4 regions of the Cutibacterium sp. LaCa_255 genome follow, and region 2 is predicted to be linked to each of the others. Evidence: riboswitches for the same ligand, from Rfam matches in the RefSeq annotation. Region 2 holds a riboswitch; each other region holds the start of a gene.
The links. Region 2 has a riboswitch for cobalamin ahead of ACP8ML_RS02320 (FecCD family ABC transporter permease). Riboswitches for the same ligand answer to the same signal wherever they lie in the genome.
Positions count from the first base shown of each region.

Region 1: it holds a riboswitch for cobalamin, as region 2 does, so the genes downstream of both, mutA (methylmalonyl-CoA mutase small subunit) here and ACP8ML_RS02320 (FecCD family ABC transporter permease) in region 2, are expected to answer to the same signal.
Region 3: it holds a riboswitch for cobalamin, as region 2 does, so the genes downstream of both, ACP8ML_RS11030 (ribonucleoside-diphosphate reductase subunit alpha) here and ACP8ML_RS02320 (FecCD family ABC transporter permease) in region 2, are expected to answer to the same signal.
Region 4: it holds a riboswitch for cobalamin, as region 2 does, so the genes downstream of both, ACP8ML_RS09780 (prenyltransferase/squalene oxidase repeat-containing protein) here and ACP8ML_RS02320 (FecCD family ABC transporter permease) in region 2, are expected to answer to the same signal.

Region 1 is NZ_CP190956.1:747,191-754,410, forward strand. It holds gene ACP8ML_RS03255 (amino acid permease) at 1-1,024, shown strand, start outside; gene ACP8ML_RS03260 (alpha-amylase family protein) at 1,078-2,313, shown strand; gene ACP8ML_RS03265 (nucleotide sugar dehydrogenase) at 2,317-3,483, opposite strand; gene ACP8ML_RS03270 (hypothetical protein) at 3,480-3,860, opposite strand; gene ACP8ML_RS03275 (alpha/beta fold hydrolase) at 3,965-4,972, shown strand; cobalamin riboswitch at 5,043-5,294, shown strand; gene mutA (methylmalonyl-CoA mutase small subunit) at 5,374-7,220, shown strand, end outside.
Region 2 is NZ_CP190956.1:525,205-532,424, reverse strand. It holds gene ACP8ML_RS02345 (energy-coupling factor ABC transporter substrate-binding protein) at 1-414, opposite strand, end outside; gene ACP8ML_RS02340 (energy-coupling factor ABC transporter permease) at 407-1,090, opposite strand; gene ACP8ML_RS02335 (precorrin-8X methylmutase) at 1,384-2,037, shown strand; gene ACP8ML_RS02330 (ABC transporter substrate-binding protein) at 2,242-3,315, opposite strand; gene ACP8ML_RS02325 (ABC transporter ATP-binding protein) at 3,317-4,108, opposite strand; gene ACP8ML_RS02320 (FecCD family ABC transporter permease) at 4,105-5,124, opposite strand; cobalamin riboswitch at 5,211-5,390, opposite strand; gene ACP8ML_RS02315 (ATP-binding protein) at 5,959-6,969, opposite strand.
Region 3 is NZ_CP190956.1:2,418,889-2,426,108, forward strand. It holds gene ACP8ML_RS11015 (MarP family serine protease) at 1-1,011, shown strand, start outside; gene ACP8ML_RS11020 (YciI family protein) at 1,217-1,495, shown strand; gene ACP8ML_RS11025 (NADH:flavin oxidoreductase/NADH oxidase) at 1,566-2,666, shown strand; cobalamin riboswitch at 2,839-3,030, shown strand; gene ACP8ML_RS11030 (ribonucleoside-diphosphate reductase subunit alpha) at 3,143-5,707, shown strand; gene ACP8ML_RS11035 (ribonucleotide-diphosphate reductase subunit beta) at 5,744-6,730, shown strand; gene ACP8ML_RS11040 (PH domain-containing protein) at 7,115-7,220, shown strand, end outside.
Region 4 is NZ_CP190956.1:2,145,749-2,152,968, forward strand. It holds gene ACP8ML_RS09765 (VWA domain-containing protein) at 1-333, shown strand, start outside; gene ACP8ML_RS09770 (tetratricopeptide repeat protein) at 333-1,031, shown strand; gene ACP8ML_RS09775 (leucine-rich repeat domain-containing protein) at 1,165-3,570, opposite strand; cobalamin riboswitch at 3,794-4,033, shown strand; gene ACP8ML_RS09780 (prenyltransferase/squalene oxidase repeat-containing protein) at 4,019-5,854, shown strand; gene ACP8ML_RS09785 (hypothetical protein) at 5,900-6,589, shown strand; gene ACP8ML_RS09790 (ABC transporter family substrate-binding protein) at 6,670-7,220, opposite strand, start outside.

The DNA.
Region 1 (7,220 bases), 220 kb from region 2:
CCTGCTGAACGTGTTGTCCGCGCGGGCCTATGGCGAGGGAGAGTTCTGGTTCGCCATCATCAAGGTGGCTGCAGTCCTCGTCTTCCTGGTCCTTGGCATCCTCATGATCGCGGGCATCATGGGCAACTCCCCGGGGGTCTCCAACTGGCATCACGGCGATGCCCCCTTCGTCCACGGCGTCGGCGGCATCATGACGGTTTTCCTCATCGCCGGATTCTCATTCCAGGGCACCGAGCTCATCGGTATCGCGGCGGGGGAGTCGAAGGATCCTGACACGGCCATTCCCAAGGCCACTAAGCAGATCTTCTGGCGGATCATGATCTTCTACATCGGCGCCGTCGCGGTCATCGGGCTGCTGTTGCCCTACACGGACCCGAACCTGCTTGCTGGCGAGGTGACCGACGTCGCCGTCAGTCCCTTCACCCTGGTACTGAAGCGAGCCGGAGTCGCCGCGGCCGCAGCCGTCATGAACGCCGTCATCCTCACCTCGGTGCTCTCAGCCGGCAACTCAGGTCTCTACGCCTCCACCCGGATGCTCTATGCCCTCGCGCGGGAGGGCAAGGCCCCCAGCATCCTCGGAACCACCAACCGACGCGGTGTCCCGGTGCCGGCACTCATCGTCACCACCCTCGTCGGTGCAGCCTGCTTCGCCGCGTCCTTGGTTGGTTCTGGCCAGGCCTACACCTGGTTGGTCAACATCTCCGGACTGTGTGGGTTCATCGCCTGGATTGGCATTGCGATATGTCACATCCAGTTCAGGCGCGCCTTCCTGGCACAGGGGCATGATTTGTCCGAATTGCCATATCAGGCGCGTTGGTACCCGGCCGGGCCGATCGTGGCCGGCGTCCTGTGCGTCATCGTCACCCTGGGGCAGGGCCGTGACGCCGTTCTCAGCGGTGACGTCACCGGCATGGTCGTCGCGTACATCACCATTCCGGTCTTCCTGGCGCTGTGGCTCGGTCACAAACTCGTCACCAAGGCGCCTCGTGCAGACCTTTCCACCGCAGACCTCGACCACGACTGACATGATGGAAGGGTTGCAGCGAAACGGCTGTGGCGACGGCGAACGGAGGCATCATGGCTCGACGTCCGGGATGGGTTGATCATCTCATCGGTTGGCACGTCTATCCCCTGGGGTTCGTGGGAGCTCCCAAGCGGCTCCAATCCGGCGAGGTCAGCCATCGCCTCGGACATCTGGAAGCCTGGCTCGACCACGCGGTCTCCCTCGGGTGTTCAGGCCTGGCACTGGGGCCGATCTTCGCCTCGGCCAGCCATGGTTACGACACCTTGGACTATTTCGCCGTCGATCCTCGCCTCGGCGACGACACCGACTTCGACCACCTTGTCCATGCCGCTCACTCCCGTGGCCTGTCGGTACTGCTTGACGGGGTGTTCAACCACGTTTCGAGTCGTAACCAGGTCGTGCAGGATGCCCTGGTGGCCGGGCCGGACACCGATGCCGGACGGATGGTCCGCTGGCGTGACGGTCAGCCCGACGTCTTCGAGGGCCACGGTGACCTCGTCGCCCTCAACCATGACGACCCCGCCGTTCGTGACCTCGTCACCCGGGTCATGAACCACTGGTCTGACCGCGGTGTTGACGGTTGGCGACTCGACGCCGCCTACTCCGTCAATCCGGAGTTCTGGGCTGCGGTCCTGCCGTCGGTGCGTGCGGAGCACCCCGACGTGTGGGTCTTCGGCGAGGTCATCCATGGCGATTATGCGGGAATCGTCAAGGCCTCCGGTATGGACTCGGTAACCCAGTACGAGCTGTGGAAGGCAATCTGGTCGTCCATCGAATCCCGTAATTTCTTCGAGCTCGATCATGCCCTGGGACGTCACAACGAGTTTTTCGATGCCTTCACCCCGATGACCTTCGTCGGCAACCACGACGTCACCCGCATCGCCTCGAAGGTGGGGCAGGATGGTGCGATGGCCGCGACCGCGGTGCTGGCCACCATTGGCGGCGTCCCGCTCATCTACTACGGGGATGAGCTGGCATACCGCGGCATCAAGGAGGAGAGGTTCGGGGGTGACGACGACATCCGTCCGGTGTTCCCGGCCAGCCCGACGGAGCTGTCCAACCTTGGCGCCGAGACTCTGCGTGCTCACCAGGATCTGCTCGGTCTGCGGCGACGTCATCCCTGGCTCGTCGACGCCCGTACCGAGTCCCTCGACCTGACCAACGAGCGCTATGTCTACCGCAGTGGTGTCCCTGGGGTGGAGCCCCTCATCGTCGAGCTCGATGTGCGCGACGGATGCTCGGCCCTCATCCGCGAGGCGGGTCAGGTCATCTGGTCCAGCCGGACCTGAGACTCAGTCGCCGCCGAAGAGGTCTCGGGTGTAGACCTTCTCGGCGACGTCAGCCAGCTCGGGGGACATCCGATTGGCGATGATGACGTCGCAGTCGGCCTTGAAGGAGTCAAGGTCTCTGGTGACCTTCGAGCGGAAGAACTCATCCCCCTCGAAGGTCGGCTCATAGACGACGACCTCGATGCCCTTGGCCTTGATGCGCTTCATGACCCCTTGGATCGAGGAGGAGCGGAAGTTGTCCGAGCCGGCCTTCATGACCAGTCGGAAGATACCCACCCGCTTCGGATTCCTGGCGATGATGTCGGAGGCGATGAAGTCCTTGCGCACCGTGTTGGAGTCGACGATGGCTTGAATGAGGGTCTGGGGGACATCCTGGTAGTTGGCCAGTAGCTGACGGGTGTCCTTGGGCAGACAGTAACCGCCGTAACCGAAGGACGGGTTGTTGTAGTGGTTGCCGATGCGCGGATCCAGGCACACCCCGTCAATGACCTGACGGGTGGACAGCCCACGCTGGGAAGCGTAGGTGTCGAGCTCGTTGAAGAAGGAGACCCGCATCGCCAGGTAGGTGTTGGCGAACAGCTTGATGGCCTCTGCCTCGGTGGCCCCGACGAAGAGTACGGGGATGTCGGTGTCGACGGCCCCGGCAGTCATGAGGTCGGCGAAGAGGTGGGCCTTAGCCGAGTCCGATCCGACGACGATCCGTGACGGATGGACGTTGTCGTAGAGGGCCTTGCCCTCGCGGAGGAACTCAGGGGAGAAGATGACGTCGAGTCCGGGGCGCTCCTTGCGAACCCCCTCGACGAATCCCACCGGAATTGTCGACTTGATGACGATGGTCGCCTCGGGGGCGAGCTCCTGTACCAGGTCGAGGACTCCGTCGACGCTCGAGGTGTCGAAATAATTCTGGTCAGGGTCATAGTTCGTCGGGGTGGCGATAATGACGAAGTCCGCCCCCCGGTACGCGTCCTGCGGATCAGTGGTGGCACGCAGGTCCAAGTCGTGGTGAGCCAGGTACTCCGCGATCAGAGGATCGACGATCGTCGTCTGTCCGTTGTTGACCATCGAGACGCGTTCAGCGTCGATGTCGACAGCAACGACACGGTTGTGCTGGGCGAGCAACACTGCATTGGCCATGCCGACATAGCCCAGTCCTGCGACAGCGATTTTCACGGGCACTCCCAGATAGCTGTGTGCGACGGTATGAATGCTGGCCGTTGCACATGGACCACCATCATCTTAGACGTGTGCGTTGTGGTGTCTGGAGGTTGCCCGTCGGGGAATGCTCTTACTCCCTGACGTCTCCTGTTTCTGGGGTGCCCCTGTGAAGCCGTGGCGGGTGATGACGAGTAGTCGCTGTCGTATTTCGTGTATCCGTAGCCGTACGCCGATTCGCCGTATCTCAGATGCGACAGTTTCGAGGAGTCGGCACGGTTCAGGACGATGCCCGAGACCATGCCTCCTGCGTTCTCGATGGAGGAAACTGTGCTTTCAACCTGGTCGACGGTCGTGTGTCCGACCTGGGCCACAACGATGACGGTGTCTGCCAACCGGGAGAGAATCACGGAGTCAGTGACGGGCAGCACTGGCGGGGCATCCACCACTAAGTTCTCTTGCGGCCAGGCTGTGTGATAAGCGCAATGAGGACGTCGGTATGGTTGAGACGGTTTTGTCCGGGGTGAGCTGTCTGGGAGGAACTATGGACACCATCACCATCACCGTTGATGACGGAGCCGACGTCGACGTCCTTGTCTGGCGTCCTGAGGCTGTGTCGGGGCGCCCCATCAAGGGCTTGGTGCAGTTCTGCCACGGTATGGCCGAGTACGCGGCTCGCTATGACGAGGTCGCCCAGGTGCTTGCGGCCGACGGCTGGCTCGTCGTGGCGAACGACCACCGTGGACACGGGCCGCGTGCTGCCGCCACAGGAGAACTCGGAACCACGTCTGATCGTGGCTACCACCAGATGCTCGACGATCTGTCCGCCGTCGCTGACCACTTCATGGCTAGGTTGGAGGGGAAGCCGTGGTTCCTCGTCGGACACTCGATGGGGTCGTTCCTTGCTCGTGTCCTGGCCGTTCGTCGGGGACGCGAGATGACCGGCCTGGTCATCATCGGCACTGGCTCCTCCCTGGGGCCGTTGAGCACTGTCGCTACCGGGCTGGCCCAGGCCCAGGTGCTCATGGTGGGGGAAGACTCCCGCAGCCCACTGCTCAACACCCTGTCCTTCGGGTCCTTCAACCGGGCCTTCCTGCCGGCTCGCACCGACTACGACTGGTTGTCCCGAGACGCTCGCGTCGTGGACGCCTACAACGACGACCCGCTGTGCGGTTTCGTCTGCACCGCAGCCTTCTACCGCGAACTCGTCCGGCTTATCGAACTCGCCAACTCCACCGAGATCTTCCGAGCGACTCCACCGGCACTTCCCATTCTGCTGATGTCGGGCGCCAAGGACCCGGTGGGGGACTCCGGCAGGGGAGTGCGCCAGGTCGCGCGTCAGTTGCGCGACTCGGGCTCGCGTGAGGTGGACCTCGTTCTCTACCCCGGGGCGCGCCACGAGATCCTCAATGAGGTGAACCGTCGACATGTCCACGCCCACCTGCGCGACTGGATTGATGCCGTCGCCGCCCGACCCGGGACCTTGCAGGTTCGGAAAGCACGGTGAAAGGCCGCTCACGTTCGTTTCGCACAATCGTGCACATGCACCCCCAGTGCGCTATGCCGATTGTGCGCAGCCTAGTATCGTAGGTGCTGGTGCCGAGGAATCCCGTCCGGGGTTTCAAGGCGGTAAGAGGGAATCCGGTGAAACTCCGGAACTGCCCCGCAGCGGTGAGTGGGAACGACATCACCATCGTCGCCCATCTGGTTCTCGGACCGGGTGGACGTCGATCAAGCACTGGGCTTCGGTCTGGGAAGCGGTGACGTAGGACTCGTCGGCAGACGAGGTGCCCATGAGTCCGAATACCTGCCAGAGCGTGTGGTGCACCCGCGTGTGCCACAGCGTCCGAGGTCTCGAGGGCCGGCCGAGGTCGTCCAACCATCCACAGCGGAGCAGGAGTCTGACGAATGACTGATCCTGACAACCTCGCATCCAAGCCCGTCGAGGACAGGATGCCCGAGGAGTTGAGCCTGGCCGGGGACTTCCCGAAGGTCACCCACGAACAGTGGGAGGACGCGGTCCTCAAAGTCTTGAACCGGGGTCGCCCCGAGGGCAAGGAACTCAACATCGAGCAGGGAATGAAGCGCCTCGAGCCGACCACGGTCGACGGCATCCAGATCGAGCCGATGTACCGGCGTCAGGATGCCTCCGAGAAGCTCGGCGCCCCGGGCGTGCCGCCCTTTACCCGTGGCACGACGGTCCGTGACGGCAGCATGGACGCGTGGGACGTCCGAGCCCTTCACGAGGATCCCGACGTCGAGTTCACCAAGAAGGCCGTCATCGCTGACCTCGAGCGTGGCGTGACGTCCCTGTGGCTGCGCGTCGGTGCCGACGCCATCAACCCCGAGGACATCGCCGGCGATCTCAAGGACGTGCTGCTGGACCTGGCCAAGGTCGAGGTCTCCAGCCGCGACGACCAGGAGGCTGCCGCCGAGGCCCTCCTCAAGGTCTACGCCGATTCCAAGATCGAGCCCGACAAACTGTCGTTCAACCTCGGTCTGGACCCGATCGGTTTCGCCGCCCTCAACGGTGGCACCCCGGATCTGTCCGGCATGGGCGAGTGGGTCAGGAAGATCGAGAAGTACAAGAACTCCCGCGCCTTCGTCGTTGACGCCACGATCTACCACAATGCTGGTGCCGGCGACGTGCATGAGCTCGCCTGGGCCATCGCCACCGGCGTCGAGTATGTCCGCGCTCTCATGGAGCAGGGACTGACCGCCGAGCAGGCGTTCGACGCCATCAACTTCCGGGTGTCCGCCACCCACGACCAGTTCCTGACCATCTGCCGTCTGCGCGCCCTGCGCACCCTGTGGAACCGTGTCGGTGAGGTCTTCGAGGTGCCGGCCGCCAAGCGTGGTGCCCGTCAGGAGGCCGTCACCAGCTGGCGTGAGCTGACCCGTGACGATCCCTACGTCAACATCTTGCGAGGCACCATCTCGACCTTCGGTGCTGCTGTCGGTGGTGCCGAGGCCGTCACGACCCTGCCCTTCGATGCCGCCATCGGCCTGCCGAAGAGCGACTTCTCGCGTCGTATCGCCCGCAACACTGGCATCATCCTCGCCGAGGAGTCCAACATCGGTCGCGCCAATGACCCGGCTGGTGGCTCCTTCTACGTTGAGGCTCTGACTAAGAAGCTGGAAGAAGCCGCTTGGGTCGAGTTCCAGGCTGTCGAGGCTGCCGGTGGCATGGCCGCCGCCGTGACCGGCGACCACGTCCGCACCGAGCTCGACAAGCTGAATGCCGAGCGCGCCAAGCGTCTGGCGACCCGCAAGCAGCCGATCACGGCCGTCAGCGAGTTCCCGCTGCTCGACGCCAAGACGGTCGAGACCAAGCCGTACCCCGAAACTGCCGAGCGCAACGGGCTGGAGTGGCGCCGCGACGCCGAGATCTTCGAGGCCCTCGTTGATCGTTCCGCCACCTGCTCCGAGCGTCCGAAGGTTTTCCTGGCTTGCCTGGGAACCCGTCGTGACTTCGGTCCTCGCGAGGGATTCTCCGCCCCGGTGTGGCACATCGCCGGCATGGAGACCCCGGAGTGCGAGGGAGGCACCACTGAAGAGGTCGTCAAGGCCTTCAAGGAGTCCGGTGCCGAGGTCGCTGACCTGTGTTCGAACGCCAAGACCTACGCGGCCCAGGGCCTCGAGGTCGCCAAGGCCCTCAAGGAGGCTGGCGCCAAGCTGGTCTACCTGTCGGGTGCCTTCAAGGAATTTGGTGATGACGCTGCCGAGGCCGAGAAGGTCGTCGACGGGCGCATCTA
Region 2 (7,220 bases):
GGCTTCCGACGAGGTGACGGCGGCCTCGGGCACGTCGTCGACACTGTGCAGGTCAGAGGCGTGCTCGGCCTCCTCACGACCCTTCTTCTTGCCGGACATGCGGCCCAACGCGTACCCGGCAATGCCGGCACCCAGGGCAGCCTGCATGGCGAACAGACCGGACTCGACCTCACCCGAGTTCGGCTCGAAGATCGGCTCGATCCATTTCTTGGCACCGGCTTGCTCGGCGGCCTCGGCGGCAGCGTCGTCAGTCCCCCCGAATCCTTCCTCGTCGCCGCTGGTCTTCTTGCCACCCAGTACCATGCTGATGACGAACAGGGCCACCACGAGGACGATGATGACGGGGGTTACCCACTTGCTCTGTCCGGTCAGAGAATTGTCCTGACGGGTCTTGGTTACGGTGCTCTCAGGCATGAGCCACCTCCTGACTGTTACCGAGGACGCCGAGCTGCTGGAGCTGCGGGGTTGCGACCTTGGCAAGGAAACGGAACAGCAAGATGCCGATGAACCCCTCAATGAGGGCTAGCGGAATTTGGGTGATGGCGAAGATGCCGAGAAACTTTCCAGCAGCTCCCCAGACGCCACCGGTGGGATCCGGGAAGGCGAAGGCGAGCTGGAAGCTCGTGACGACGTAGGTGATGAAGTCGGCGAAGACCATGCACAGGAAGATTGCCAACGCGTCGGATCCGTGGAGTTTCTTGGTGAGTTTGTAGAAGGCGTAACCGGCCCACGGCCCGGCGATGCCCATCGAGAAGGTATTGGCCCCCAGTGTGGACATGCCACCGTGAGCCAGCAGCAAGGCCTGGAAGATCAACACGATCATCCCGAGGAATGCCATGACCGGTGGTTTGAAGAGGGCAGCGCCGACGCCGGTTCCCGTCGGGTGCGAGGACGAGCCGGTGACACTGGGAAGCTTGATGGCGGAGAGGACGAAGGTGAAGGCGCCAGCAGTGGCGAGCAAGAGCTTGTTCTCGGGGTGCTCCTTGACCTCCTTGACGACTCGATAGCCGCCATGGATGACGAATGGTGCGGCAGCCGCGTACCAGACTGCGCACTGAGTAGGTGAGAGAATCCCCTCAGCGATGTGCATGAGGCGTCATCTCCTTTCTCGGGATTCGCGTCCCGTCCTGGAAAGGCCTGACGTGCATGGCAGATCTGACTTTCGGTCCTCACGGGATCGTTCACAGTGGCGCGTCCGTGCCGGCGGTTCCCGGCTTCAACCACGTCATCAGGGCGTTCTTGAATTGTTCTAAGACCAGTGAAACACAGCAATTCAGGGGTTTCATCCAAGGGTTGCCTAAGCGTGATTCCGCCCTGTCACGACGGAATTGGCGAGTGTTACGCTTCCGAGGAATCAGTTTTCGCCGTCGTCAGGAGGACGTCGTGGCCCACGAGTACGTCAACAACGGATCCGACATCTACCGCGAGTCCTTCCGCATCATTCGTTCCGAGGCGAATTTGGATCGCTTCCCCACCGACGTCGAGGGAGTCGTCGTCCGGATGATTCACGCTGCTGCGGATCCCGCCATCGCTGACGACATCGTCTTCACACCAGGTGTGGTCAAGGCCGCCCGCAAGGCCTTGGGCAACGGTGCCCCGATCCTGTGCGACTCCTCCATGACGGCCACCGGAATCATCCGGTCCCGTCTGCCCCGTGACAACGAGACGATCTGTTACATCAAGGATCCCCGCTTGGCCGACATCGCCAAGGCCAAGAACATGACGAAAACCTGCGCAGCGGTGGACCTGTGGGCCGAGGAGGGCAAGCTCGACGGGGCCATCGTCGCCATCGGCAACGCCCCCACCGCCTTGTACCGGGTGCTCGAGGTGTGCGAGGAGACGGGTGCCTGCCCGGCAGCCGTCGTCGGCATCCCTGTCGGGTTCGTCGGTGCAGCCGAGTCCAAGCAAGCCCTTGTCGACTCGCCCCTGGACTTGGAATACCTCACCTTGTTGGGACGACGTGGCGGCTCAGCGATCGCAGTGGCCGCCGTCAACGCCATTGCATCGACCGACGAGCTGACCAACAACCATCGCTGAGAAGCCCCTCACCAGAGCATCGCAGTGGGGCTGAAACCGGCGTCGCCCAGCAGCCGCATCTCACCATCCCAGCCAGGCTCCGTAGCTCGCCTGTCCGGAGATCTGCACCCCTGCTCGCCGTCGTCATGGTCAACGACAACCACGTCAACGTCACAGACACCGCACCTGTGAAGCCAAGGGGTACCGAAGCGGCGCAGCTACCTCTCAGCCCTCGTGCCCGGGCACGGAGGCCGGAATCTTCAGCTGGGGTTTGATCGACGACTGGGGTTCCAACCCCCACTTCTCCAGGCTGACCCTCAGGTGCTCGGCGGCATCGATGTTGAGCGGACCAGAGGTCCACATGGCGTAGGGAAGGTTGAGGTAGCGCTTCTTCTTCACCGCATCCAGGTTCTTGGTCGCCGGATTCGATTCCAAGATCTTGATCTTCTCGCTGTAAGGCTGAGCGTCGTAGTCGACGAAGGCGATGGCGTCCGGGTTCATCTTCGCCACCTTCTCCCAGCCGATGCGCACCCAGGTGTCATTGACGTCATGGGCGCCGTTCTGCGCACCCGCCGCGTTGATGATGGCTTGTGGGCCGCCCTTCCTTCCGCTGGTGAAGACGGTGTCCTTGGCGGAGTCGAAGAGCAGCACCGTCGGGGTCTTCTTGGCCTTCGGAGCCTTCTGAAGGGCACCAAGACGATCATCCATGTCCTTCACGGCCTTCTTGCCGGTGTCCTCGTGCCCAGTGAGGATGGCGAGATTGGTGATGTCGGTACGCACCGCATTCCAAGGATCCATGACGCCGCGGGCGCTCTGGCCGTCCTTCTGTCGACAGGACTCGGTGAGCAGATAGCTGTTGATGCCCTTGCCGTGCAGATTGTCGGGGGTGAGATTGTTCGCCTCGGAGAATCCGTAGTCCCAGCCGGCGACGACGACGTCGGGCTTGTTGGCGATGATCGACTCGAGCGTCATGTAACCCTTGACGCCCTCGTGCAGACTGTTGATGGTGTCGGCCCCGTACTTGGCAGTGAGGATCTCCTTGTCCCGGCCCATCGAGCTCACTGCGGCGATCTGTTTGCGTGCCCCGGCGCTCAGCGTCATGGCGATGATGCTGCCGTCATTGACGTAGAGGCGTTCGGCATTCCTGGGGTAGGTGACCTTCTTACCGCAGTTGGTCACGGTGACTTCGCCGGAGTCCTTGGCGGAGTCGCCGCTCTTGGGAGTGGACCCACTGCCGCAGGCGGTGAGTCCCACGGCCAGACAGGCGGCCATGACGACGGGTAGGAATTTGGTGGACATTTCAGTTTTCCTCTCTGATGAGTTCAGGCAGCGGCGCAGTGCACACGAGCTCCTGGCTGCCATCGGGGGTGGTGACATGGTGTGCGACGACGTGGAATGCCGTCGCGACGTTCGATGGGCTGAGCGCCTCACGGGCCGGACCTGCAGAGAGCACTCCGCCATCCGCCAGGACGACGACGTGGTCGAAGTGGGCTGCGGCCATGCCCAGATCGTGGATGGTGGCGACCACCGTCCGACCGCTGGCGCGCAGCGTGTCCAGCAGCATGAGTTGGTGGCGCACGTCGAGGTGATTGGTCGGCTCGTCGAGCATGATGAGGTCTGCACCCTGGGCCAGGCCACGGGCGATGACGGCGCGACGCCGTTCACCGCCGGACAGGTGGTCGCAGCGACGATCGATGAGGTGGTCAAGTCCGACCAGGGCCAGGGAATCCCGGATGATCCTTCGCTCGGAACGCTGCCCCACCTGCCACGGCTTGCGATGCGGAGTGCGTCCCAGCGCAACCATCTCACCCAGCAGGAGGTCTGGCGATGGCGACTCCTCCTGCCCGACGAAAGCCATGAGTCGGGCACGTTGCATGGGGGTGTAGTTGGTGACGGAGGTGCCGTCGAGCAGGACGTCGCCGGAATTGAACTGACGCACCCCGGCGATGGATCGCAGCAGAGTCGACTTGCCGACTCCGTTGACGCCGACGATGGCGGTGAGCTTCCCCGGCTCGGCGATGAAGCTGACGTCGTCGACGATGACGCGGTCGTTGATGCGGCACTGGACGTTGCGAACTTCGAGACGTGTCATGACTCACTCGAGAATCGGTACTGACTGCGCCCCATGAGGTACAGGAAGATGGGAGCGCCGATGAACCCGGTGACGACGCCGAGAGGCACCTCCTGTGGTGCCGCGATGACGCGGGCGCCGACGTCCACCCACAGCAGGAAGAGACTGCCGATGGCGGCGGCGACAGGCAGCATCGACCGGTGACTGGCTCCCACGAGCAGCCGTGACATGTGCGGAATGACGAGTCCGACGAATCCGATGCCGCCCGAAACCGCCACGAGCACCCCGACGAGTACCGAGTTGCCGACGAACAGCGCCTTGCGCACCCTGGTGTCGGGGATGCCGAGGGATCGAGCGACGTCGGTGCCAGCCGCCAGGGCATCGAGCCAACCCGAGAAGGCGATCATGAGCACCACGGACAGAGCGGTGACGATGGCTGCCACCCACAAACTGTCCCAAGTGGCACCGGACACCGATCCCAGCATCCAGTACAGCACCGACTGCGCCGCGCGCGGGTCCGAGCTGCGGAAGACGAGGAAACTCGCCAGTGCCGAGAATGCCGCAGAGAGCACGACGCCCGAGAGCACCAGCCGCAGCGGCGTCATGCCACCCTGGGCCATGGAGATGAGGTACACCAGACCGGCGGCGCCCAATGCCCCCACCAAGGCTCCGAGGGTGAGCCGGTGAGGGCCCCAGGAGACAAACATCCCCAGGGCGATGACCGCGGTGGCCCCCACACTCGCACCGGCCGAGACACCCAGCAGGTAGGGGTCGGCCAGCGGGTTGCGCACCAGGGTCTGCATACCGCTTCCGGCCAGGGCGAGTCCGGCTCCGACGATGATCGCCAGCAGTGCCCTGGGGGCACGCAGGTCCCAGACGATGACATCGACCGTCGGGTCGGGGCCCGGTTCGCCGGTGACTCGGGCTCCGACCGTGTCGAGAACGCCGCGCAGTGGCAGTGCTTCCGAACCGATGGTCAGCGAAATGACGGCACTGACGGCGATGAGCACGACGAGGATGATCACCAGGGGTGCCACCGGCAACCGGCGGTCACGCTCGGCCGACCGTCTCGAGGAAGGCATAGCTGTTCCTTCTGAGTGCGAGGACCTTGATGCGAGGCCCGAACGACACAAGTCATACATGGGGTCTTCGGACTTCGGATCACTCTCGGTCGGCCCTTCCCAGGATCACTCCCAGTGGTCTTGCCGACGTCGTCACCGTCACCGCTGCGCAACAGTCCCGGATTCTCACCGGATTCACTGCGGCCTCATCGGGGCCGCACCATGTATGCGAGGCAGGCTAGCACCTGTGACACGCACTTCGCGACGTGCCGTCCGCCAGCCCCTTGTCACAGACATGCCGGATCGCGTGCGGCACACGCCTCGGAACCCACCGAGCGCAATCGACGGGGTACTTCGCACCCGCGTGGTAATTCAGTTCGGCAAGGTACCTCGTGCCACACCAGGCGACAGACACCACGACTCCTGACACATCTGCCACAGAGACGAACGGACCACAACACCGCCACCGACAGGATCTCCATACCGCGCAGAGCTCCCCACACTGCGAAAAGTTGTGCTCCCGCCGCCGCTTCATGCCTGGAGTACAACTTTGTGGCTGAAAAATTCTGCTCAACAGCACAAGCGCGAGGGTAAGCACAATTTTCTCGACTGGTTCAGCAGCCAGAACCACAGGGAGCAGCCTCGAAGACTGCACCCAGACACCCAATCCGAGGGTGCAAGTACAATCTTTCGGTCAAAAAGTTGTGCTCCACCGCCCCGAAAGGGGAAGTGCACTTAGCTTTCCGGTGTATCGGAACACGCTCTGCCTGACCAGGAACTTGGCGAGATGGATCATAAGGACTGAAAAAGTCAGGATGCCTCGTCACCTTTCCACAGGTAGTGAAATCCGCGACCTGCCATTGCCTCTGACGAAGGCTGCAGTACTCCGTCAGCCATGAGATCCTTGAGGACCTGTCCGACGTTGGAAGCCCACACATCCAGGATGACGCCCAATTCTGTCGTACTGATACGCCCTCGATGCCGGGCATATTGACGAGCCGTCACTGCTCTACTAGGCACTGAACGCTTCAAACCGCGATTCGCATATTCCATGTCCAGCTGCTTGTTTGCTCTCTTGGAGAGGGTAAACGCGGGGAGGGCTTCGTCGGGAACGCCGCGGATGGGCTTCAGCAAGGGTTCGCCATCACACTCCGTCTGCCGTAGAAGCTCAAGAGTTTCGTGAACTTCCTCGACGGGGACTTGCAGGTAGGGAGCAAGAATGTCCTCGTCGATCCAGAGATGATCAGTGAGGAAACGCATAACCATCAAAGTGCGGAGATTTTGCATGAGCTCGGGAACATCCATACCAGTGAGCCACGATGTCCATGCCACGTCAGGATCGACACCGGAAAGCGTCGTCACCACATAGGGACCGTCAATTTCCCGAATGGTCGGCATGCGAAGCCCCCGGCGAAGCAAATCACCAACCATACGGTCAACTCCGATACCTTCACGTTCTGCAATTCGAAGTGATGCCAAGAGCTCAGTGAGAGCAACGTTTCTGGACGTCGATGGGTGGGTGATGATGTTCTCAGCCGTCACACCTCCGAAGAATCCTCCGGGGCTGGTAACTCGCAAGACGGCTCCATTGTGCTCGATGAGCGTTGCATCGGGCAGCCCCCATTCACGATGAGCCAACCCATTGACGATGGCCTCACGAATGGCACGTTCCGGCAGCTGGCGGACCTGCCCCTCGACAAGTCCCGAAGACACATGCGATAAAGGGTTGTACGCCCGCGCGACGGCGAACACCCGTTGGAGCTGCTCAAGCAGTGATACCCCACCAATACGTACTCGGTCACCGCTGTCCTGACCGGGCATGTCACGACGTATGTAGTCAAGGCATGGCTCGGGACGCCCCACAAAGACCAGAGCAGCAGCATTGGTGAGCTTGCCCTCACCATCAATGGCGTTCAACCGGGACAGCAACTCACGACTCGTACAGTTGGCCAATTCCACCGCCGCCTCGTCGGTGCTGGCTTGGAGGAAGGCGCGTGCTGCGTCAAGGGCAGCAGGTCGCACTTCCTCCAGGCTCACGTTTGAGAACTGCGCCGACCAGTCGTAGCGGATAG
Region 3 (7,220 bases), 880 kb from region 2:
GCCGCAGGTGCGGTGCGGGTGTGCATCACCCTCGTCATTGCCGAGATCATTCAGGGCATCTGCGTCCACATCGCCCAACACATCCACCGCGCATTCAACTCGGTGGGGTTGGGCAACGTGGACCGTTTCGGCGGCTCAGTGCTCAACGTCATCGCAACCGCACTTGTCGTCACGGTGGCGGCAACAGCCCTCTCCCCCATCCTGCCGCCGTCATGGACCGAGGCCATCGACGAGTCATCCGTCATCACCCAGACCAATCGCGTCATCCCGGATGAGGTCAACGAGGCCGCTGCCCGGCTGGTCGGCCGAGCTGCTGACACCTTCCCGAAGGTCTTCGCCGACGAAGCTCCCAGCCTGCCCGCACCGGCTCCCGACGACGAGACCGTCACTACTCCTGGAGTGCGGCGCGCAGCTCAATCCATCGTCAAGGTGCGGTCGCGGGCACCACGGTGTGATCGGGCCTCCGAGGGCACCGGATGGGTGAGTTCTCGCCACCGGGTGGTGACGAACGCCCATGTCGTCGCCGGGTCCAACCAGGTCACCGTGCAGGTGGGCGGATCTGGGGCTCGACTGCAAGCCCGCGTCGTCTCCTACGACCCGGACATGGACCTGGCGGTGTTGGCGGTTCCCGACCTTCATGCCCCAGCCTTGACAATGGCGTCGGCTGTCAAGGATGGTGATCCGACGGTCGTCGCCGGATTCCCACTTGATGGTCCGTACACCCTCGAGGCCGCCACCGTGCGTGGGTCGATCATGGCTCGCGGTGAGAACATCTACGGCACCGACACCGTCGTCCGCGAGATCCTCTCGCTGCGCGGCACGGTACGTCCGGGCAACTCGGGTGGGCCACTGCTGACGACGGACGGCAAGGTCGCCGGCACGATCTTCGCCCGGTCCACCGCCCAGCCGCAGACCGGGTACGCGCTGTCGAACAACCAGACTCGCAAGTTCATCCGTGCTGGGGCCAACGACACCACCGCGGCTGCGACCGGCTGGTGCACCGTTGGCTGAGCTGGTGTCAAAATCTTGAGCGCCCAATGTTCCCGTCGTGGGACGGTTCCGCGCACGTTTGCCACCCTGATTTCCCGAAACGTCATTTGACAAGCACCGACACCGTGGCGGCATCCCAGGGCATCCCATGCCGCACAATGACGCGTCAACGTCCGACGCCCTCTCAACGCTTCAGTTCCGGTCGATGTCCCAATAGCATTGAGTCATGGCAGTTTTCATCGTCGAAACCCATTATGATCCCGCCCATTCCGAGGAGCGCATGGCCGCGCGCCCGGCCCATCTGGAGAACCTTGATGTCATGCGCGAACGTGGCCAGCTCGTCAATGCCGGCCCGTTGGCTGACGGCAGCGGAGCGGTGCTCATCTACACCGTGCCTGACCGCGATGTTCTCGATCATTTGCTGGAGGCTGACCCCTACCCCAAGACGGCTGTCCAGGTGACCTCAGTGCGCGAGTGGAAGCCGAATTACCACCACCACGTCTGACACGGCTGCCAACCTGGCTGACGGTCGAGATTGACGGGATGACGGTTGAAACGCGTGGTGTCATGGAGTCATGAAGTCACCTCTGCTGTTCCAGCCCCTCACTCTCCGTAGCCTGACAGTTCGCAACCGCGCCTGGGTACCACCGATGTGCCAGTACGCGGTGGATTCTCACGACGGGATCCCGGGCACCTGGCATCTCGTCCATTACGGGTCCTTTGCCGCTGGTGGCTTCGGCCTCATCGTCGCCGAGGCCACCGCGGTCAGCCCCGAAGGCCGCATCAGCCCTGCTGACACCGGGTTGTGGAATGACGACCAAGTGGCTGCCTGGCGCACCGTCACTGATGCCGTCCACGAGCTTGGTGGCAAGATCGCCGTGCAGCTCGGTCACGCCGGCCGGAAGGCCTCCACCGAGAAGTGGTGGCCGGGGTTCCAGGGCGAGGTGGTGCCTCCCGAGCACGGCGGCTGGATTCCCGTCGGTCCGACCACCGCCCCTGCTGACGGCAAGCAGTACGTCGGCCTGCCCGTCAACGCCCTTGACGAGAACGGCATCGAGAAGGTCGTCGACGACTTCCGCGCCGCCGCCGCGCGTGCTGTGGACGCTGGATTCGACGCCGTCGAACTTCACAGCGCCCACGGTTATCTGCTGCACCAGTTTTACTCGCCGCTGTCCAACACCCGCACCGACGACTGGGGCGGTGACTTCGACGGACGCGTCCGCCTGCCGTTGGAGGTTGCGACGGCCGTGCGCGGTGCGATTCCCGACGACATGCCCCTGTTGGCGCGTCTATCTGTCACCGACTGGCGGGAAGACGGCTGGCAGGTCGACGATTCTGTCGAGCTGTCGCGTCGTTTCGCGGAGGCCGGAGTCGATCTCCTCGACGCCTCCTCGGGCGGCAACTCGTCCGCACCGATCCCCGTCGCCCCGGCCTACCAGGCTGACTTGGCGGCTCGAGTGCGCGCCGAGGCCGGGATTCCCACCGCCACCGTCGGCATGATCTGGACCGCAGAGTTGGCCGAGGAGCTGCTCCAGAAGGGCAGTGCCGACGCCATCATGATCGGACGGGCAGCTCTGCGGGACACCAACTGGCCATTGCGCGCCGCCCACGAGTTGGGAGTTCCCAACGAGGACGCCCCGTGGCATCCGGCGAGATTCCGGGGAGCGTGGCGCTGAGGACGTCGAGAGTTTCAGCGTTTCTGACGCTCGACGAAGCCCGGTGACGGCGGCGTGTTCGGTGTCCTGAATCCGCCGGCCGTCAGGGGGCCGTCATGGTGTGCGTCCGTGAGACGTCCAACACGCTCAATGCCCCTACATCTTGTGTTGACTCTTATTGATCAGCGTTCATATAGTGGCGAGTGCACATGGTTCCCGTGTTCGCACGGGCCAAGAGGGAATCCGGTGAGAATCCGGAGCTGCCCCGCAGCGGTGTACGAGAACGACCGCCGTCATCATGCACTGTGCTTCGGCATGGGAAGCGACGGCCAGTAGGCAACAAGTGCTCGTGAGTCCGAAGACCTGCCAGGTGTGGTCCCGCAACCGCGGGGCCCGGTTCGCGATCTCGCGGGAAGTGTCGCAGCGTTCATGGGGACCAGTGTCCCCGCCGCATTCCGCCCGATCGCGTGCCTACGGCATCGCACGGAGGAATTGCAATGAGCGCCGACCCCATCTCGACCATCCGCGTCCGCAAGCGCGACGGATCCCTGGCCCCCTACGACGGCAACGAAGTCGCTGCATCCATCATTGACTCAGCCCGTGGGCTCGACGACGCCGTTGCCCGGGCAACCCTGCTGCAGGCCGAGGTGGAGATCACCCTGTTCGACGGGATCACCACCGACGCCCTGGACGAGGCCGTCATCCAGGTGGCTCTGGGCAATGCCAAGGACGACCCCGCCTTCGACACCATTGCTAGCCGAATCGCCGTCAAGAAGCTGTACAAGGAGGTGTTCGACGACACCCACGACGGTCTCGGTGACGCCGGCCCAGAGCGGGTGCGAGACCTCCATCATGCCTGCTTCCCGCGCACGATCGACAAACTCGTCGCCGACGGCCACCTCGACGAGCGACTGGGGCGGCTCTTCGACCTCGACGCCCTCGCCACGGCCCTTGATCCCATCCGTGACGACCTCATCGGCTTCACCGGCGTGCGCACCATGGTCAACCGTTACCTGTTGCGTACCCCCGACCAGCGAGCGTTGGAAGTACCGCAGTACTTCTGGATGCGCGTGGCGATGGGGCTCAGCCTCACCGAGGACGATCCCACCTCCTCTGCCCTCGCCCTCTACGACTCGATGAGTAACCTGCGTCATCTCGCGGCTGGATCCACCCTTGTCAACGCGGGCACCCCGGCTGGTCAGCTGTCCAACTGCTTTGTCATGCGCACCGAGGACGATTTGGAGCACATCGCCCGGACGATCCGTGACGTCATGTGGATCACCAAGGGCACCGGCGGCATCGGGCTGTCGATGTCCGACCTGCGCTGCGAGGGGTCACCTATTCGCTCCGACAACACTGCGTCGACCGGTCCGATCCCCTTCATGCACACCATCGACTCGACGCTGCGGGCCGTCTCCCGCGGAGGCAAAAAGCTCGGCGCACTGTGCTTCTACATGGAGAACTGGCACATGGACTTCCCGCAGTTCCTCGATCTGCGGCAGAACTCCGGTGACCCGTACCGGCGGACCCGCACCGCCGACACCGCGGTGTGGATCTCCGACGAGTTCATGAAACGCGTCGCCAAGGACGAGGACTGGTACCTCTTCGACCCCGCCGAGACCCCCGATCTCACCGAGCTCACCGGGTCGGCCTTCTCGAAGCGTTACGCCCACTACATCGCCGAGGCCGAGGCCGGCCACATCAAGCGTTTCCACCGCACCACGGCCCGCGAACAGTTCCGAGCCATCCTGGTGAGCCTGCAGACGACATCCCACCCGTGGTTGACGTGGAAGGACAGCGTCAATACCCGCGCGTTGAACAGCAACACCGGGACGATCCACTCCTCGAATCTGTGCACCGAGATCTGCCTGCCCCAGGACCGCGACCACACCTCGGTGTGCAACCTGGCTTCGGTCAACCTCGCCGGACACCTCGTCGGGCCGCGCGGGAAACGTCGCATCGACTGGAACCAACTGGCCGCCACCACTCGGCTGGCGGTGCGCCACCTCGACAACCTCGTCGACATCACCGCTTCGGCGGTGCCTCAGGCCGAGCGATCCAACGTGGAGAACCGGGCCATCGGCCTGGGCGTCATGGGGCTGACGGACATGCTCGAGCAGGTGCGGATTCCTTACGACTCCCCCGAGGCCTGCGAGATCGTCGACCGGGTCATTGAATTCATCAGCTGGCACGCCATCGACACCTCCGCTGATCTGGCCACCGAGCGTGGCTCGTACCCGATGTTCGCAGGATCCGGCTGGTCGAAGGGGATGGTCCCGGTCGACACCCTGGCTCTCCTGGAGCGCGACCGTGGCATTCCCGTTGATGTCGACCGGGTGACGAGGATGGACTGGGACGGGCTGCGTACCAAGGTGAGTCGCGGAATGCGCAACGCCACTCTGATGGCCATCGCCCCGACCGCGTCGATCGGCCTGGTCGCTGGCACGACGCCGGGTCTGGACCCGCAGTTCTCCCAGATGTTCTCCCGAGCCACCTCGGCCGGGAAGTTCCTCGAGGTCAACCGCAACCTGGTGGCCGACCTCAAGGACCTCGGGCTGTGGGAGAAGGTGCGCGAGGAATTGCTGCGCCGTCAGGGGGATCCCAGCGAGATCGAGGCCATCCCGGCATCTCTGCGACGTCTGTACCGCACCTCCTTCACCCTGGATCCAATGGCCTACCTCAACGTGGCCGCCAGGGCGCAGAAGTGGGTGGACCAGGCCATCAGCCGCAACATCTACCTGGCCTCCCGGTCGGTCGGTGACATGGAGGACCTCTACACCGCAGCATGGCGGATGGGCGTCAAGACGACCTACTACCTCCACATGCTGCCCCGTCACACCGCCGAGCAGTCAACGGTGGCGGTCAACAAGGCTGCCGGACATCGCAACGGTCCTCGTCGTGGATTCGCCACCGCAGCACGACGTGACACCAGCACCACGACCATTGAAAAGCCCCTGACCGAGGCACTCGACGCCGAACCCGTCATGGCCCTCGATCTCGTCGACGGCACCTCCTGCCCGGTGGACCCCCAGGAACGCCTGCAGTGCGAGTCCTGCCAGTGACCGACGACCGTTCCCCCCACTGAAAGCGAGAACACCATGATCCTTGGATCCGGAATCCACAAAGGGCTGCTGCTCAAGCCCGTCATCTACCCGTGGGCCTACGACCTCTACAACCAGGCCGTGGCGAACACGTGGTTCCCCAACGAGATCCAGCTCGATGAGGACCTCGCCGACTTCAGCCGGATGACTCCTGATGAGCACCATGCCTTAACCCACCTCATGAGCTACTTCAACCCCAACGAGCTGCTGGTCAACAAGGCGTTGGCCTTCGGGGTCTACCCCTACGTCAATGCGGCCGAGTGCCACCTCTACCTGGCCAAGCAGATGTGGGAGGAGGCCAACCACTGCATGGCATTCGAGTATGTCCTCGAGACCTTCCCGATCGACCGCGACGAGGCCTACCGCTCCCACGTCCACGTCCCGTCGATGGCCCGCAAGGAGTCCTTCGAGGTGGCCTTCATCAAGCAGATGACCGAGCAGACCCTCGACATCACCACTGTCGAGGGCAAGCAGGACTTCGTGCGCAACCTGGTGGCTTACAACATCATTCTCGAAGGCATCTGGTTCTACTCCGGGTTCATGGTCGCGCTGTCCTTCCGGCAGCGAAACCTGCTGCGCAATTTCGGCTCCCTCATCGACTGGGTGGTCCGCGACGAGTCCCTCCACCTGAAATTCGGCATGAACCTCATCCTGACGGTGTTGGAGGAGAACCCGGAGGTCGCCACCGAGGAGTTCGCGACCGAGATCCACGACATGATCGTCGAGGGGGTGTCCATGGAGGAGCAGTACAACCGCGACATGCTCCCCCGCGGCATCCTCGGAATGAATGCTGATTACGTCAATGACTACGTCAAGTACCTGGCAGATCGTCGTCTGGAGGAGCTCGGTTTCGAGCCGGAGTACCGCGTCGCCAACCCGGCGAAATGGATGGCCACGGCCAATGACACCCTCCAGCTGGTCAATTTCTTCGAGGCCACCAACACCTCCTACGAGGTCAATGCCCACGCCACCGGTGGTCGGTGAGATCGGGAGCGGACCCCGATCTTCGACGAGTCCTCGTTCGTGGGGTATTCGTCACCCCGATGGTGAGCGTGCATGAAGTCGCCATGGCATGCACGCGGACGATGTCAGCCCCAAAATATGCTTTGGGGCTGACATCATCCCTTGTTAGGGTCCTATGACGTGGACGAACTCTTCAGCCCTCCCGGAGGCGAATGGCATCCGGTCTCCCCGAAATTCGTGACCGTCAAGAGGCTCATGGTCTGTCTGACCTGGGGCATCCTGACGGTCGCCCTCGCCGTCGTGCTGGGGATCTTCGTCACCTGGTGGGCCGGTGTCATCGCGGCGGTCGTCGGCCTGGCCTTCACCGGATGGCGATTCTCGCGGATGCCAGCCGTCGTCGCAGCCATGGGCTGGTGCGAACGCGGAAGCGACCTGTGCATCCGTTCCGGGCCGTGGTTCCGCAACTTGGTCATCGTCCCCTACGGTCGAATGCAAGCCGTCGAGATCAACG
Region 4 (7,220 bases), 1.1 Mb from region 2:
GTCCTCGGCTACGGGACGACCTCGGGAGGCACCATGCCCATTCGCCCTCGTGCCACTGAAAAGGTGACCAGGAATGGCTCGGCTGCGGTGTCCCATGCTGATCCGCAGACCTTGCGAACCATGGCCGGGCAGATGGGCGGACGGTTCCTCCAGCGCGATGCCACCAGCAAGGTGGCCTGGTGGGAGAACCCGCTCCAGCAGCCGGTAAATCGACAGCCTGGACGCATTCGCCACTGGGCCTGGTGGTTCGCCGCAACCGCCCTGATCTGCGAGATGGCGGATGCCTGGCTCAGCGTGCGGGCATGGCGTCGGATGCACAAGGAGGTGACGTGATGGCGACCCTGGAAAGACCAGGACGTGGTGGCATGCACGGCGTCAGGACACCGTGGACGCTACGAGTTGGAGCTGGAGTCGTCACCCTCGTCGCCCTCGCGGCAGCAGTTCTTCCCGCGCGGACAATGATCCTCGTTGATCATGGACGAGCGGACCTTGGCCGGGGGGATGCCGCCAGCGCCGAGGGGAAGTTCACGTCCGCCGAGAAGTTGGCGACCATCGACAAATGGATCGCCCCCTATGACACCGGGGTCGCTCGGTACACCCGTGGCAACTACGACGGAGCTGCCAGCAAGTTTGAGAAGGCCGCCGGTCTGGCCCCTGATGAGGAGCAGTGCTGGGTTCGTCTGAACTGGGCGTGGTCATTGGAGGCGTCGGCTGATCGCTATGCCGAGGCCGACAACCGCGACGAAGCCCTCGTGCGGTGGCGTCAGGGCAAGGATGTACTCACTGACGCGAGCTGCACCTCGTCGTCCCAAAAAGCTGCGGCGAGCAACACCAGGTCTCGACTCGATCGCAAGCGCCAGAATGGTGGCGGAGGAGATGCCGGTGAGGAAGCGGATTCCTCCGGTCAGCAGAACAAGAAAGACGAGCTCGAGGATAAGCTCAGGAAGGCTCAGGAACAGCGTCAGAAGGCGCTCGACCAGGCCAATACCTCCCAGAAGGACTCGGGTTCCGGCACCGGACGGACGTGGTAGCTCACCGGTACGCGTCCATCCTCAGAACTCGAAGCCGTGGCCGCGAACAGATCTCGTTGTCTGGCACGACCCGCGTGTGAGATGACGAAGGGGCCCACCATGGGCGGTGGGGCCCCTTCCGGTCACTCGGGAATCAGACTCCCGTGGAGGGAAGTCCGGGATGGCGCGTGGGATCGTCCGGGAAGGACGGATTCACCGGGATGTTGCCCTGATGAGGTCCGCGCTTGTCCGGAGAGGTCGACGGAGCCTGAGTCGGTGTTGCCGCAGGGTCGACAGTCGGAGTTCCGGTAGGAACGGCCGTGGGAGTCATCGTCGGGGACACCGTGGGCGTCTCGGTGGGGGCGGCAGTCGGCACAACGGTCGGGGTCTCCGTCGACGTAGGGGTCGGAGTCACCGTAGGGGTGACAGTCGGCGCTGGAACCGCAGCCGTCACTGGCTGGATCAACGTCCCCGAGAAGTCCTCGGAGTGGCTGGTGGCGTCCTTGTGCGACCAAGTCCATCTGTAACCATCGCTGGCCTCCGGATAGGTCACTTTGTCACCCGATACCGTCACACCTTCAGGAGCGATGAATTCAGCCTTGGAGCCGTCGGCAGCCTTCGCCATCGGAACCGCGACCTGTTGCCGGGCTGGAACGGCCGAGGCCGTCACGGTCTGCCAGCGGGCACGCAGACCCATGAATGCGATGCTCTCCAGACCCGACAACGGGGACAGGTCGGAGATGTGGTTTGAGCTGAGCCCCACTTTGGTGAGATTCTTCATCCCGGCCAGAGCGGAAACATCGGAGATCTCGTTGTTGTCGAAACCGGCCTCGACGAGGTTCGTCAACCCCTTGATAGGGGTCAGGTCGGAGACCTTGTCACCGTTGAGGAACAGCTTCTTCAATGAGGTGGTACCGGAGATCCCGGACAGATCGGCCAAGTTGACATTGTTGTTCGCCACCAAACGGGCAAGCTTGGGAAGCGCGCCCAGCCCGTCGAGGCTGGTGATGCCCGGATACTTGTACTTGCCGCGCCTGTTCTGGTTGATCGTCAGGTCCGTGAGACTCGTCAGCGAGGACAGCGGCTTCACCGTGGTGATGGGGTTCTGATCCAGGCTCATCGTCCTGAGATTCCCCAGACCCGCGAGCGGAGCCAAATCCTTGACGTGGTTGTTGGGCAGGTAGAGCGTCTCGAGCTTCGTCAGACCGGCAAGCGGATCGACGCTCTCAATCTCGTTGGTCGTCAGGTACAGCGTCTTGACATTGGTGAGGGCCTCGGCACCCGTGATGTCCTCGATGCCCTTGCCGATGCACTTGACCTCAGTCAGCGCACCAAGATTCTCAGCCGTCAGCGGCTTACCGGCACCTACGGCATCCTGGAGACAGGACTTGAAGTTCGCATCGGGGATATCGACGAGCTTCGGTGGTTCGGGAGCCGCGACGACATGGACAGTGATGGACCCGTTGAAGTACGTCGAGGCGTCACGGAACTGCCACACGTAGTCGCCAGCAGAGGGATAGGTGACGTTCTTGCCCTTGATCTTGACACCCTCAGGCACTTCGCGGTCGGCCACGAAGGTCGTACCGTGATGGTCGACAGCTGTCGGGACGGGGACCTGAACCCCGGCGGTGGCCGAGTCACCGTCAACGGCCTGGAAATTCGAGGTGATGTCGGCGTCACCTAGACCCTTGATGTCTTTGAGCGCGGATAGGTCACGGATGTGGTTCTTGCCGACGTCCAGCCGGGACAGCTTCGTCAAGGACCTAAGAGGCGCGACGTCGGTGATCTCATTGCTGTTGACATCCAGGCTGAAAATGCCAGTCGAGGAGGCCAACGGCTTGAGATTACTAATCTTGTTACCCGACAGAAAGGCTTTTCCCAGACCGGTCAGCCGATCAAGGCCGGTGAGGTCCTTGATTCCCATATTCCGGCAACTCAGGCTCGTCACGCCAGCAAGTTGATCCTTGGAAGGGGTAGTGGTGTCCAACTTGTCAGTGATGCACTTCTGCAGGGCCTTGTCAGGAATCTCGAAGGACGCTACCGGAGTCGTCGGGGCTGGATCAACCTTCGGCTTCCAGGTCGGAGGAACCTCCCACGGGCCATCAATGAGCATGTAATGCCAGGCCTCGATCGAGCCAGGCTTCGGGTGGTAGTTGCTGGCACCTAGCTGCGAGTACTCCCATTTTGTCTCGGCATTCCTACCAGCCGGCTGACCATGAAAATAACCCCAATAGGCGTAAAATTTATCGGGGTTCTCCGGATATCCATTGATTGAATCAATGAACATTCCCAGGTCGCCACCGAAATCGGTGCTGCCGATGTCGAAACCGGCTGACTTCAACGCCTCCACCCCAGTGGAGAACTTCGACGCGCAGCCGGTGTCGACATGCCCGTCATCACGCTCGGCATACACGAACACGTGCTTCTGATCGATACACTTCTGCGCCTCATCGTCGTACGACGTCGCCGGTGCTGCCGACGCCGGAACGAATGACACGATGGCCATCGGTATGGCCATGGCCACAGACAACACCACGGCCAACCCCTTGAACCGTCTCACAGGTCCTGCCTTTCACTGCGTGGACGCTTCGTCGTCATCCAAAGACAGGACCGACCATTCCGCTGTCCACGACGGAATTGAGTACGAGACATCTCAACGACGGTGATCCGACTTTGCCGACATCTCTGTCGAACTACACGGTTGCGGGACAGTCCTGGATTCACACCAGGTTCCCCATCGATGAAACCACCAGGATCCTAACATAAGGTGTTCTCGTCGCCGAACCCGAATGTGGACATGTGGTGGCGCCAAGCCTAAACTGACACCGCGACCGCAGGGGAATCCGGTGCGAATCCGGAACTGACCCGCAACCGTGAGGGGCTCATCCCGAGTCGGAGTACCTGGGTTGTCGAAGGAATATTACACACCGTCGAGGACTGCGGTGAGTTCGACTCAGGGGCCCTTCCCGTCCGGAGCGCAACGCAGCCTCAGGAAGAAGGCCCGCCACATGACCAGGCTCAATCAATGGGTCGCCGGCCTCGCCGCCGGTGCGCTCGTCGCATCGCCGTTCGCGGCACCAGCGTTCGCTGACCCGCAGCCCGCGCCATCCCATGCAGCCATCACCGCCACCATTGATGACGGCTCTGCTCCCTACTGCTTCGATCCGCCGGCCAACCCGGTCAAGGGTGCCATGTGGGCCGGATCGGTCAACGACACCGCCGCCACCAGCACCTACGTCGCCAAAGCCGCCGACTGGCTCGCCCAGAAGTGGCAGGAAGACCCGACAAACTACAGACAGGCCGGCGGCATCGCCGACGGCATCATCGCCCTGGTCGGCTCAGACGCCCACCCCGACACCGTCACAGAAATGACCACAGCCCTCAAGGAAGCCGGCCCGAAGTACGTCGACAAGAACCCGGCTGGCCTGGCCAAGGTGATCATGACCGCCGAAATTCTCGGCGAGGATCCCACCTACTTCCTCGGCAAAGACACCGGAAACCTGTGGATCAAGCTCGCCAGCTACATCAACGACGACACCCCAGGCATGCAAAACCGCGTCACCATGTACTGGGGCCCGCACCTCATCACCATCGCACTGACCCGCGCCAACCGCCCGGTACCAACGAAGATCCTCGACAAACTGCTGTCCACCCAAGGCACCCAAGGTGACGATGCCGGCGCTTTCGGATACACCAAACGAAACCACGACGGCACGAAAACCTTCGTCGGCGACCCCGACTACACCGGCATCGCCCTGTCCGACCTCACCCTCCTCCAACGCAACCCCCACCTCATCCCAGACGGCTACCACACCAAAATCGACACTGCCGCCAACAACGCCACCACATGGGCCATCAACACCAAAACCCACGACGACGGCGACTACTGGGAAACCTACTCCGCCGCCAACTCCACCGGCATGCTCGCCAGCGCACTCGCAGAACGCGGCGAAGACATGACAACCGTCAAACAATGGCTCATCCGCCAACAAAACCTCACGAAAGTCGGCGCATGGCAAGCCCAACGCAACGACCACGAACCCAACATCATGGCCACCGACCAAGCAATCATGGCCATCACCGGCCACGGCTACGCCTCAACATGGTCCGGCAAAACCCCCAAAAACACCCCCTCCTGCAAAACCACCCCAACCACCAAGCCCACTGTCACCCCTACCGGCAAGCCCGGTGACATGGGCGGCGCCCAGAAGTGCATCGCCGTGGGCCATGTGTGGGTCTACGTTGAGCAGCACGACGGCACCTCCGAGGGTGCTTGCGCCTCGAAGTTCGGCAATGGTCTGGAGGCGCTTGAGTCCGCCGGATTCATCGTCAAGGCCGAGGGCAGCATGGTCACCATGATCAACGGCTACCCGACGAAAACCGACACCCACGAGGCGTACTGGTCCTACTGGCACGCCACCCCGGCTGGCGCTGACAAGTCGGCGACATGGGAGCACTCGAGGACCGGCGCCGCGAGCGCCCAGCCCAAGGCCGGATCCATTGAAGGCTGGTACTTCAAGTCCTCCGCCGCTGACTGGAATGCTGGACCGAGCTGGGATGCCCGTCTAACACCATACGACCCCTCGGCTACCCCGACTCCGAATCCGAGCGTGACCCCGACCCAGACGCCGAAGCCATCCGTCTCCCCGACAGTGGCCCCGACCGTCACTCCCACCGGCACACCGACGATGACCCCGACCGGATCGGCCACTCCGACGCCATCCGCCACCGAAACGGCCACCGCAACTGGATCGGCCACGGCACCCGCCCCAGTGACACCAGCCCCGGTCGGCCCGTCGAACCGTCCCTCGGACCGTCCAGCGCTGCCGCGTACCGGCGTCTGAGACAGCTGCTGGGTCGAATACTCTCCTCTGAGGCATGATCGTCAGGTGAGTATTCCCCGCATCGAGAGTCGGCGAGCACTCCGACCCATGGTTGGAGTGCTCGCCGCTGTGTTGTTCGCCACCCTGACCATCTTCTTCTCGGTCGCCGCGCAGGCCACACCTTCACCGAGCGCCGAAACTGGACAGGCGAAAGCCATTGACGACTGCCTCAACGCCAACAACGTCTGGGTCTTCGTCATCACAGATGACCAGAAAGTGCTGTCCAACCAGTGCGTCAACTCGCCATCCACCGGCGCCGACGCCCTCAAGAAGGCCGGAATTACCGTCGGCAAGAACAAATCCAGTCTCATCTGCACGATGAACAACCATCCCGAAACCTGCCCCAAGACTTTTAACGGTCAGTACTGGGCGTATTACCACGCCTCCGGCGCCGGGGCTGCGTGGGATTACTCCGAGAAGGGTGCTGACCAGTACAAGCCGGCCCCCGGATCGATCGAAGGCTGGTGCTACAACAAGCCAAAGACCAAGTCCTGCACTCCCCCCAAGTTGGCCGCCGGGAGCGCCGGTGGCGCCTCTTTCCAGCTGACCGGCGACAACACCAAGAAGACCCAGAACGCCGACACGTCGTCAGACAATGGCTCCAAGTCCGGGCCTGTTGCCACGATCGTCGTCATTGCCGTCGTGGTCATCGCCCTCATCGTCGCACTCGTCGTGCGTCGCCGTCGTCAGTCCTGACACATACCGCAACAAACCGCGGTGACAGCGGAGCCGGGGAATCATCCCCGGCCCCGCTTCTCATACCTGAGAACTCATCGTCACTTCTGGAAACCGATGTTCTCTGCGTGCACGGTCTGGAAGGTCGCAGCACCGTAGTTCGCCAGGTTCTTCGGAACCGCGGTGAAGGAGATGCGACGGTACAGCGGAAGGGTCATGACGTTGTCCCAGATGATCCTGTCGGCCTGGTTGGTCAGCTCACGACGCTTCGAGACATCCGACTCGGCGTCAATGCTGGGAATGCGCTTCTCGATCTCAGGATCGATCAGCTGGGAGAAGTTGGACTGCGACGGCTTCTTGGAGCCCTCAGCGGAGGCACCGTAGATCTGACGGATGTTGGCCATCGGATACGGGGTGCCGTTCCAGGCAAAGGCAATGACGTCGAAGGAGTGGCTGCTCAGCGTCTGGGTGAAGGAGTCACTCGGGGTGTTGACGAGGTTGACCTTGACGCCGATCTTCGCCATGTCCTGCTTGAACAGCGCACCCTCATTCTCAGAGGTCGGCACACCGGTCAGCTGGGCATAGTTGATCATCAGGGTCTTGCCGTCCTTGACGCGGTAATCACCCTGCTTCTTCCAACCGGCATCCTCGA